3 regions of the Rossellomorea oryzaecorticis genome follow, and region 3 is predicted to be linked to each of the others. Evidence: riboswitches for the same ligand, from Rfam matches in the RefSeq annotation. Region 3 holds a riboswitch; each other region holds the start of a gene.
The links. Region 3 has a riboswitch for cyclic di-GMP ahead of ACKA06_RS13325 (hypothetical protein). Riboswitches for the same ligand answer to the same signal wherever they lie in the genome.
Positions count from the first base shown of each region.

Region 1 (3,121 bases), on a different contig from region 3:
GGCGGGACCTTTCCCTCGATACCGGCCTCCCGAAGGAAGAACAGGAGGTCCCCGACGGATCGATTATGATCATCCTCGCGACAGACGCCCCAATGAATGATAGACAGCTCAAGCGGCTGGCCAAGCGGGCTTCATTCGGCCTGTCCAGGACCGGATCGTATGCTGCGCACGGGAGCGGTGATATTGTCCTCGCATTCTCCACTGCCCATAAGGTCCCGCATCAACCGGACGAGTCCAATACAACCACTTATCCGTTCATCAAAGAAGACGGAGAGCTCATTTCTACCCTGTTCGAAATGGCTGTTGAGTGTGTCGAAGAAGCGATTTGGAATGCCCTGGCCAAGGCAGAAACAACCACCGGAAGGAATGGCCGGCTTGTGGAAGCCATTCCGCCGGAGCTGCTTGCCGGTTTAAGGAAATAAGGAAAAGGGAAATGGTATCCTGCCTTTAAAATGACTTTTTCCCAGGGAAAAGAGGAAGGATAAGATGAAGGTTGAAGAATGAAAGGAAGTGAAACGATGAATTACACACCGCTGCCTCTCTCTTTTTACGAGCAGCCCACGCTGGAACTGGCGCAGGGCTTATTAGGATGTGTGCTCGTGAAGGAAACCGAAGAAGGAATCGCTTCGGGTTATATCGTGGAAACAGAAGCGTATCTCGGTCCGGAAGACAGGGCCGCCCACAGCTTCGGCAACCGCCGGACAAAACGGACGGAAATCATGTTTCATGAAGCCGGCCGGGTTTATACATATTTGATGCATACCCATTGCCTTGTGAATGTTGTCGCTGCAGAAATCGGGGTGCCGAATGCCATCCTGATAAGGGCAGTCGAACCGCTGGAGGGACTCGACTTAATGACAGAGAGAAGGAAGGGCCATCCGATGAAAAACTGGACGAGCGGCCCGGGCAAATTGACGAAAGCATTAGGGATCACGATGGAGGACTATGGAAGGTTCTATACTGAACCCCCGCTTATCATATCAGAAGGGTATACCCCGCCTGAGATTGCCGCCGGTAAAAGAATTGGAATCGATAACTCGGGGGAAGCAAAAGATTATCCGTGGCGCTTCTGGGTGAAGGGAAATCCTTATGTCTCCAGATGAACAACCAGATTCTAAATTTTCAAATAAATAATAGAAAAATAATCCCAATGTACTAGTTTTATGGTATATTTTACTTAATAAGACCTTATTCTACATAAAATGATACATTTCGCATTGGGAGCTGTGAACCTGACTGATAGATGGGCGCTTGCATTCAGGGGAGCTAGTGGCGCAACCGACCACATACGAAGGAATTTACGTTCTTTCATGTGGTCTTTTTTTATGCCGTTCAAACGTCCAAAAACTCTTAACAAAGAAAGTACAGGGGATTTATGAATATTTTTACGATTTTTCAAAATGACTATATCTATCATGATTATCAGCCGTTATTCACGATGGGGCATACCCCGTCGCTTTATGGATATGAGGCGCTGATGAGGAATACCCATAAGGAAAATCCTGAAACGCTTTTCCAGACAGCGATGAGGGCGAACATCTTATATAAGCTGGATACCTTGTCGATCACAAAGGCAATCGAGGGTTTTCTCGGTCATCACAATGGAAGCGGGAAGCTATTCGTGAATGTCTATGTGACGACACTTTTACATCCAAGCTTCCACACTTACTTCGATCATCTCATGGAAACATACCCCGGAGCACGCGGCCGGTTGATCCTGGAATTGAATGAATCGACTCCGGACGAACTTTGGCAGAACCCTTTATTGTTGAGAACGCTGAAAAGCCTTAAACGATACGATGTTTTATATGCTATTGATGATTTCGGACAAGGGACGGCCTCGATAAAGAAGTCCATCGAATTTGAACCCGATATCATCAAGCTTGATCGGTATTTTGCCAAAGAGCTTGCCTGGAGTAAAAGGAAACAGAGATTCATCTCTTTCTTTCAACAATTTTACGGAAATGATGCAATCATTATTTTGGAAGGAATTGAAAAGGAAGAAGATATGCTGGCAGCCAAAGAACTTGGCATTACCATTGGGCAGGGATATTTTCTCGGGAAGCCGAGTAAGCTGCTTGCATAATAACAAAAAGGCTTGAATAGGAGTTGTCGGGGAACGGAAACTTCATATGAAATGAAATTGTTTTAATTGAAATGAAATTGAAAAAATTTACAGCTTCCTTTAAACTGAAGAAAAAGGAAAAAGGGGATTATTATGAGGGTTTTGAAGTTTCCGATGAAAATGATATTTTATTATTTTCTTGGTTTGATGGGTATTTTGGCTGTTAGTATAGCTCCTCAAGCATTCAGTGAGCGAGGAGTGTATAACTTCATAGGTTACTTCGAAGAATTCATCAAGTTTATATTTTATTTCATTGAGCCGGAGAATTGGATTTATTATTACAAGAATCAACCTGTTGAGCTGTTGGAATTTCTATGGACGCCATACCTATACTCCTTAAAGATTTTGGGGGGAGCTTTGGCCATAGGTCTCGGGCTTGCACTAATTTTAAATTTGATTACCGTCTTTCTGCCCCGCTGGTTGACTGAACCGATCAAGAAGCTTCTAAATCTGCTTGAAACTGTTCCGGATCTGATGTTTGCTTTTCTTCTCCAATTATTCATTGTTTTTATATTCAAAAAATTCGGTGTTGAGTTAATGCTATTTACCGCTTACGGGGAAGAGACGGTATATCTTGCCCCGATGATTACTCTCGCTGTCATACCGATGATCTCTTTTTTTCGGATTCTTCTTTTAATTACAGAAGAGGAATTTATGAAACCCCATATTGAATTCGCACAAAGCAAAGGGTTATCAAAATGGAAAATATTCCGTTCACATGTAATGAAAAATGTGTCACCGAGCTTTTTTTATCATGGAAAAATCATTATCTGGGGCATGCTCTCAAGTTTGTTCATCATCGAAACAATTTTTAATACGAGAGGAATAACGTACTTCATCACTGATGATTTCAGGCCGATTGTCATTGCAGTCTCCCTATTACTCATTTTCACCCCATTCTTTGTCATATATCAAGGAGTATATCTGTGGGTGAATGATGGAAGCGGGGAAGACCTTACTAAATATAAGAAAGACCGCAATCACTTTCGGGAATGG
Region 1 covers NZ_JBJOSA010000027.1:27,346-30,466, forward strand. Annotated here, with positions in the region: gene ACKA06_RS19670 (DmpA family aminopeptidase) at 1-422, shown strand, start outside; gene ACKA06_RS19675 (DNA-3-methyladenine glycosylase) at 501-1,103, shown strand; cyclic di-GMP riboswitch class II at 1,212-1,293, shown strand; gene ACKA06_RS19680 (EAL domain-containing protein) at 1,376-2,086, shown strand; gene ACKA06_RS19685 (ABC transporter permease subunit) at 2,219-3,121, shown strand, end outside.
Region 1: linked by a shared signal. The riboswitch ahead of ACKA06_RS19680 (EAL domain-containing protein) and the one ahead of ACKA06_RS13325 (hypothetical protein) in region 3 are both predicted to bind cyclic di-GMP.

Region 2 (3,121 bases), on a different contig from region 3:
CAATAGTATGGCGGGGGAATGTTAAGGGTTTGTTAAGAGGGTAGGGATTTTTTTGTGGTTGGGGATTGGGGGGGGGTTGGGTGGGGGTGGTGCCTGGCTCAGATTCGGTGTTTTGAGCCAGGTTCAATTACGGGGGATTGAGCCTGGAACGATTTTTGTACCTGGTACAATTCCAGCGGTTTGTACCAGGTACACATTCTGCATTATTGGTGCCAGGCACAGATTGGGTGATTTGTGCCTGGCACCAGCAACCCTCCATCTTTACCCCTTACGCACCACAATATAATAAACTGAAGGGTGCAAATGCCCGACTTCCGTTTCGAACCCGGCTGTCTCGAGCTGCTGTGCCAGTTCATCAGATGGAATCCGCTCTTCCAGCGGCGGTCCCATTTCTGACTCCACTGCCTCCCAGTCCAGGATGAGCCAAAGGCCATCGTCCGTCAGCATGTCGCTAAGGTCTTGGAATACTTTGGTGAGATTGGGCACCTCATGTAAAACAAAGGCAGATACGATTTTATCCAGGGTGTTCTTGTTGAAGCTTAAGTATTCGAGCGAAGATTTTTCGTATTCGATGTTCGAGACGCCAGCTTCCCCTGCACGGTGCTGGAGATATTCGAGCATTTCTTGCTGCAGGTCGACGGCATGAACCTTAGTATCGACTTCCTTCGCGATCGGCAGTGTCAAATAGCCGTTTCCGCAGCCGAGGTCTGCGACGAGGTCATCTTTTTTTAATTGAAGAAGCTGAAGTACTTTTTCCACCGGCACCATTTCCTGACGCTTTGGATCGAGCAGTTTTGAAGCTTTGTGATGTTCGAATAAATGTCCGTGTCCTTCCATGATTGGTCCCTCCTGTTAATAAGATACGTTTCCATAGACTGCTTATTTCTCTATTGTCTTCGTTTTTCCTGGTAAATAGACTTTTAAAAGGAAAATCGCCTTACGATACCCCTTTATGTATTAGAGTATGATATGTATCTTTCAGGCAATCAAGTAATTGCTCTCGGGAATCAAAAAAACCGGCTGTCAAAGTGGACACCCGGAGTTTATCATATAATGGCTCTATCTTTTGAATCGGCCGATTGGGATCCTTTCAGTGCTTCCAGGATCATCATTAAGTAAAAGCCTGTGTTGCCTCCGCGGCGGTCGATCACCTTGATGTCGTCAACGATCCTCTTTACCTCTTCATAACCCAGCCTGCTTAATACCATGTCGCTGATTTCCTCTGCTGTATAGGAGCTGAACTTTTTCAAAGTGGAACGGTTTCTCCTGCAAAAGCTGCGCAACTGTCTTCTTATGTCGGAAATATTTCCTTGTTCCATCTTCACTTCTCCTTTCCAAACCTGAACTTCCATAGGCTTCAGAGACAGTAGTTTTATTAAAATAAAAATTGCCCGCCAAAAAGAATGGCAGGCAGTAAATGATGAAACAGCGTCATTTATCTTCCAATCCTTTTCGGCAGCCCGGCGGTCATAGTTTCGGAAACGTTAGATCCGTGGCTTTGCGTCCTAATCTTTCGAATTAGTTTGCCTTTATCGCAGGTTGATACGTAGTACAAATGATGTGTATTTGAGTTTTTACAATAATACTATAGTACCAGCATTACCCAAGTTTTAAAAGTGTTTTTTGTGTGAAAATTTTCTTTTTTCGACATTAATTTCATTATACATGATTGCGTATGGTTTGTAAGGGGAAGGAATTATTCTTTTATGAATATCCTATAAGGATAAGGGTTTCTTGTGGAATGTTTTTATCCAAAAAAATCCTGCCATAAACCTATGGCAGGATTCTATCAAGCTGCTATTCTATTAAAGGTTGATATATCTACGCGGGTTTATAGCATTTGATTTCGCCGCATTCCAAGAACCTTGGTGAAGTTCGAAGTGAAGATGCTGTCCGAAAGAATATCCTGTATTACCCATGTAACCGATTTGCTGACCTTTATCGATAGGTTGTCCTGAGCTTACCAGGGCAGAAGACATATGGGCATACACTGTAGTAAAGGTTTGTCCGTTGATTGAGTGCGTGATGTACACAACGTTTCCGTAACTTGAGCTGTAATGACTCTTGATGACATATCCATCTGCTGCTGCAACAACTGGAACAGTTCCGCGAGCTGCAATATCCGTACCGTAGTGGTAGCGGGATTCCCCGTTTAACGTATCCCAGCCAAATTCAGTAGTAATGGCACCGGATGCTGGTCTTGTCCATGCTCCGGAACTTACAGGAACGCTGGCTGGTGCTGAAGCCGATGCGGAAGAGCCTCCGCTGCTGCTTGAAGTTGTAGAAGCTTTAGCCTTCTTGGCTGCTGCTGCCGCTGCAGCTTCTGCCTGTCTCTTCTTCTCAAGTTCTCGCTGACGGGCAAGTTCAGCCAAACGGGCCTGTTCTGCCTGGATTTCTCCTCCGATTTGCTGTTCCATTTTAGCTAATTCATTAGATTCTTTTTGCAAGTTCACTTTTTCTTTTTCAAGTGAAGCCTGCTGCTTTTCAAGCTGCTTGAACAATTCAGCTTTTTGGGCTTTTTCGCTGTTAAGGTCTTGCTTCAATGTTTCAAGGCTTGCTTTATCGCTTTCTAATTCTGCTAATTTCGTTTCAACTTGTGATTTCTTCTTCTCTAATTCTTCCTGGTCTCTCTTTTGCTCGTCCATGATTTTTTTATCTGCACTCACAATCGTGTTTACTGCAGTGACCCGGTTGATGAAGTCACCGAAGCTTTCAGCGCCGAGAAGGACATCAAGATAGTTTGCAGAGCCGCCTTTTTCCTGAATCGCACGTGCACGTTCTTTTAAAAGTTCGTTACGCTCTTTGATTTTTTCTTCGAGCTCTTTGATTTCTTCTTTTAACTGATCGATTTCTGCATTTGTTTCATCGATCTCTTTCGCTTTTTCAGCGATTTTATTTTCTGTATCTCTTATCTTCGCATCGAACTCAGCGATTTTCGCTTTGATTTCCTGCTGCTTGCTGATGTTTGCGTTGATTTCTGATTTCTTTTTATTAATTTCACCGTTGATTTTATCTTTTTGAGAAGAAACCTCTCCTTGTTTCTTCTTCAGATCCTCTACGGATGTAGCGTTGGCCGTTGTTCCCATTGCCGGGAAACTGCCGATTGTTAATGCTGCTGCAA
Region 2 covers NZ_JBJOSA010000003.1:246,705-249,825, forward strand. Annotated here, with positions in the region: gene ACKA06_RS05420 (class I SAM-dependent methyltransferase) at 262-837, opposite strand; gene ACKA06_RS05425 (hypothetical protein) at 1,047-1,319, opposite strand; cyclic di-GMP riboswitch class I at 1,452-1,538, opposite strand; gene ACKA06_RS05430 (murein hydrolase activator EnvC family protein) at 1,806-3,121, opposite strand, start outside.
Region 2: linked by a shared signal. The riboswitch ahead of ACKA06_RS05425 (hypothetical protein) and the one ahead of ACKA06_RS13325 (hypothetical protein) in region 3 are both predicted to bind cyclic di-GMP.

Region 3 (3,121 bases):
TCTTCTTCCGGTATTCTCATATTTTCTCCACCCTTCGTTAAGATGCAACAACAAATGACAATATTTTACTATATTATAGCACTACAGTTTTACGTAACGATATACAGACAGATACATAATTTTCATATTGAAAACATAATTACATTTTCGATATGTTGAATAATCCGAAACGAGCAGATAAAAAGATTATCTTGAAGGAAAAGGGATAGTCGGTGAAAATGATGAAGCTTGAGTTACATAAAGAACTAAGACGTTACAGAGAAGAGGTTCTTGGTCTGCAACAGACAGAAGCTGCCGAAAGACTGAATATCAGTCCAGGAGGTCTCTCGAATTATGAGAGCGGAAAAAGGGAAATCTCATTGGACACGCTGTTAAAATTCAAAGAAGTGTACAAGATTCCCACAGAAGAAATGAATCGTATTCTTTACGGGGAAGAGCGTGAAGGTTATTCAACAGATCCGATGATACTGAGGGAATCATTCGAAGATGAAGAAACGGCTGCCATCTTAAAAATGCTTGATGAACATCCTAAACTAAAAAGAACACTGGCATCGATCACCTATCAGACGGAGAAACGACAAGAAAAGTTCATAAACATCTCCGCCTCCCTGTACACCTTTGCAAAAGACTGGTAAACGTCAATTAGAGAGGGACGGGCCTTTAGCAAGCTAAAGGCCCGTCCCTCTCTGCTTTACAGTGAAAAAGCACTCTTTAACCGGGGAGGGTTTAGAGTGCTTTTTCGTTTTGTAATGTATATTCACTTTGCAGTTCTTGTTTTAGCCAATTTAACATTTTATTCGCATCCATATTCCCCTGCTGCCCTTTGTCGAATGCTTTTTGCATGACAGAGAGAACATGCTGCTCCTTGCTGACTTTCTTATTCAAAAAGACAACCTCCTACGAATTCAAACATGTTTCTACTACTTTAATACACTCTATGTCGAAATTTCAAACCTCAATTAATTGATATTTTACCAGAATTATACACCCGAGCTCAAATATAATTTTGAGAATATTTTTTTGATTTGTTACCTTTTACCTATTAAAAGAACCTATGAGCATCCGATATGATGATGGTATGGATTGAAACGGCAAAATCATTGAAAAATGGTGACGCAAAGCTACAGGGGCTTTTTTAATGCCAGCCAGCTACCAAACCAAAGGGGGAGTATTTCAGTATGTCTTTTTTAACACCTGAGGAAATGATGCAAAAAAAGAAAGCTCGTAAAATGTGGATGTACATAAGCTTATTTGTTTTTACCATCGTACTGGTTGCAGGAACAACATACCTTAGTTACCACATGTAAAAGCGTCTTGATGACGCTTTTTTATTTTCATAAACTTTCATTCTACATTTTATGGAAAAGTTCGAGGAATTTCGATAGAATAAAAGATGCATTCAAAATTTGTTGGAGGACCCATATTTATGCAAAATAAAGTAAAACTTCTTAAAGGACTAAAACAACCGTCTTATTTTTTTTACCAACTTAAAGAGATGGAAATATTAAGAGGATACCGTCAAAATATATCCATTCTTTTTCTCTTATCTGTTATTATTTTTGGCCTTATATCCTCTTTCGGAATAGGGATGGACCCTCTTTCAAAAGAGATTTCCGCACTTTCTCCGACCGCTTTTGAATTAGAAAAATCCATGTTTCTTCTCGGACGTATTATTTTGGGTTTGTTATATGCAGCCATCATCTTATTTGTCCCGGCCCTTGTTTTTTGGACAATTTCAGAGGAAGGGGAATACCGAAAGCTTGTCATCGTACAGGGACTGGTACTTCTCATTCTGTTACTTGAAAGATTGACCTATATCCCTTTATCTTTATTCCTCTCACTTGATTGGTTCTCGTCTCCCTTCTCTCTAGGAGTCATTGCCCAATACATAACGGAGAATCCATGGGTCATTTATTTCTTGGGGAGCTTCTCGTTATTTAAAATCTGGATATTCTTCATTCAATACAAAGGGCTTAAGAAGCTAACTGCACAAAAGAACTGGCTGATCTGGTTAGTCATCTTACTGACCAATCTTTTTTTCTGGGCAATTACAGCATTTTTAGCCTATATCGATTTTTCTACTTTAATTTAACGTCTAAAGGCTGGGATCATTTATGAATAAGCGCAAAGTATTATACACTGGTCTAGCTTTGTCTCTCCTGTTTGTCGGTACAAATGCTTACCTGATCGAAAAGGCAAAGAGCAAAGTTGACCGGGAAGTCCGGATCGAACAATGGGAAGCACTTGATAAAGCCGATCTACAGGAAGAGCTTCCTAAATCAGGTGTTGTCACTTCAGCTGAGGAAACTTATCTATATTTTAACGATGAATTCGGTTCTTTTAAAAAGTTCCTCGTCAAAGAAGGCGATGAAGTGAAAGCGGGCACGCCGCTGTACGAATATGAAGTGACCGACTTCACAGGCCAAAAAGATGTACTGGAATCTGAGGTCGATCAGCTCGAAGATGAAATCGACAGTATCGATGACAATATATCCGACCTGGAACGCCTCGAGAACTCACTCCCTTCTTCATTTGATGAAGAAAAAGAGATGCCGCTCGAAGCAAGTGCTCTTGAAACAGAATATGATATAAAGAAGGAAATTGCCTCTCGGGAACTCGAGATAGATCGCCTGGAAAACCAAATCGACAGCCTTGAGCGTCAGATTTCCGATCTGGAATCATATGAAACCACGCTGACCGTCGAAAGCAGCGGGGAAGGTACAGTCAAAGAACTCTCCCACTCCGTCCAGAACCCGCTGATCACGATTGCCTCTGATGCTGTGGTCGTGACGGCAGACCTGACGGAAAAGGAAATCATGGACGTGGAAGAAAACATGGACGCGAAGGTTCAGTCAGAGGTTGAAAAGAAAACCCTGAAGGGGCTCATATCGGATGTATCCACTCTCCCTAAACGGGATCCGCACATCGAAACGGACAGCATGTATCCAATTGAGATTACGCTGCAGGATAATGAAAATAAACTCCTGCCTGGACATCATGTATTTGTATCGGTGATTACCGATGAAGTGAAGAATGCATTGGTGGTGCCTGTAACGGCAGTAGAAAAGTCAGGGAAGAAAAAACATATCTGGGTGCTGACTGAAAAAGGTACCGTGAAAAA
Region 3 covers NZ_JBJOSA010000010.1:127,474-130,594, reverse strand. Annotated here, with positions in the region: gene ACKA06_RS13340 (hypothetical protein) at 1-20, opposite strand, end outside; gene ACKA06_RS13335 (helix-turn-helix domain-containing protein) at 219-635, shown strand; gene ACKA06_RS13330 (hypothetical protein) at 727-885, opposite strand; cyclic di-GMP riboswitch class I at 1,081-1,157, shown strand; gene ACKA06_RS13325 (hypothetical protein) at 1,427-2,092, shown strand; gene ACKA06_RS13320 (efflux RND transporter periplasmic adaptor subunit) at 2,115-3,121, shown strand, end outside.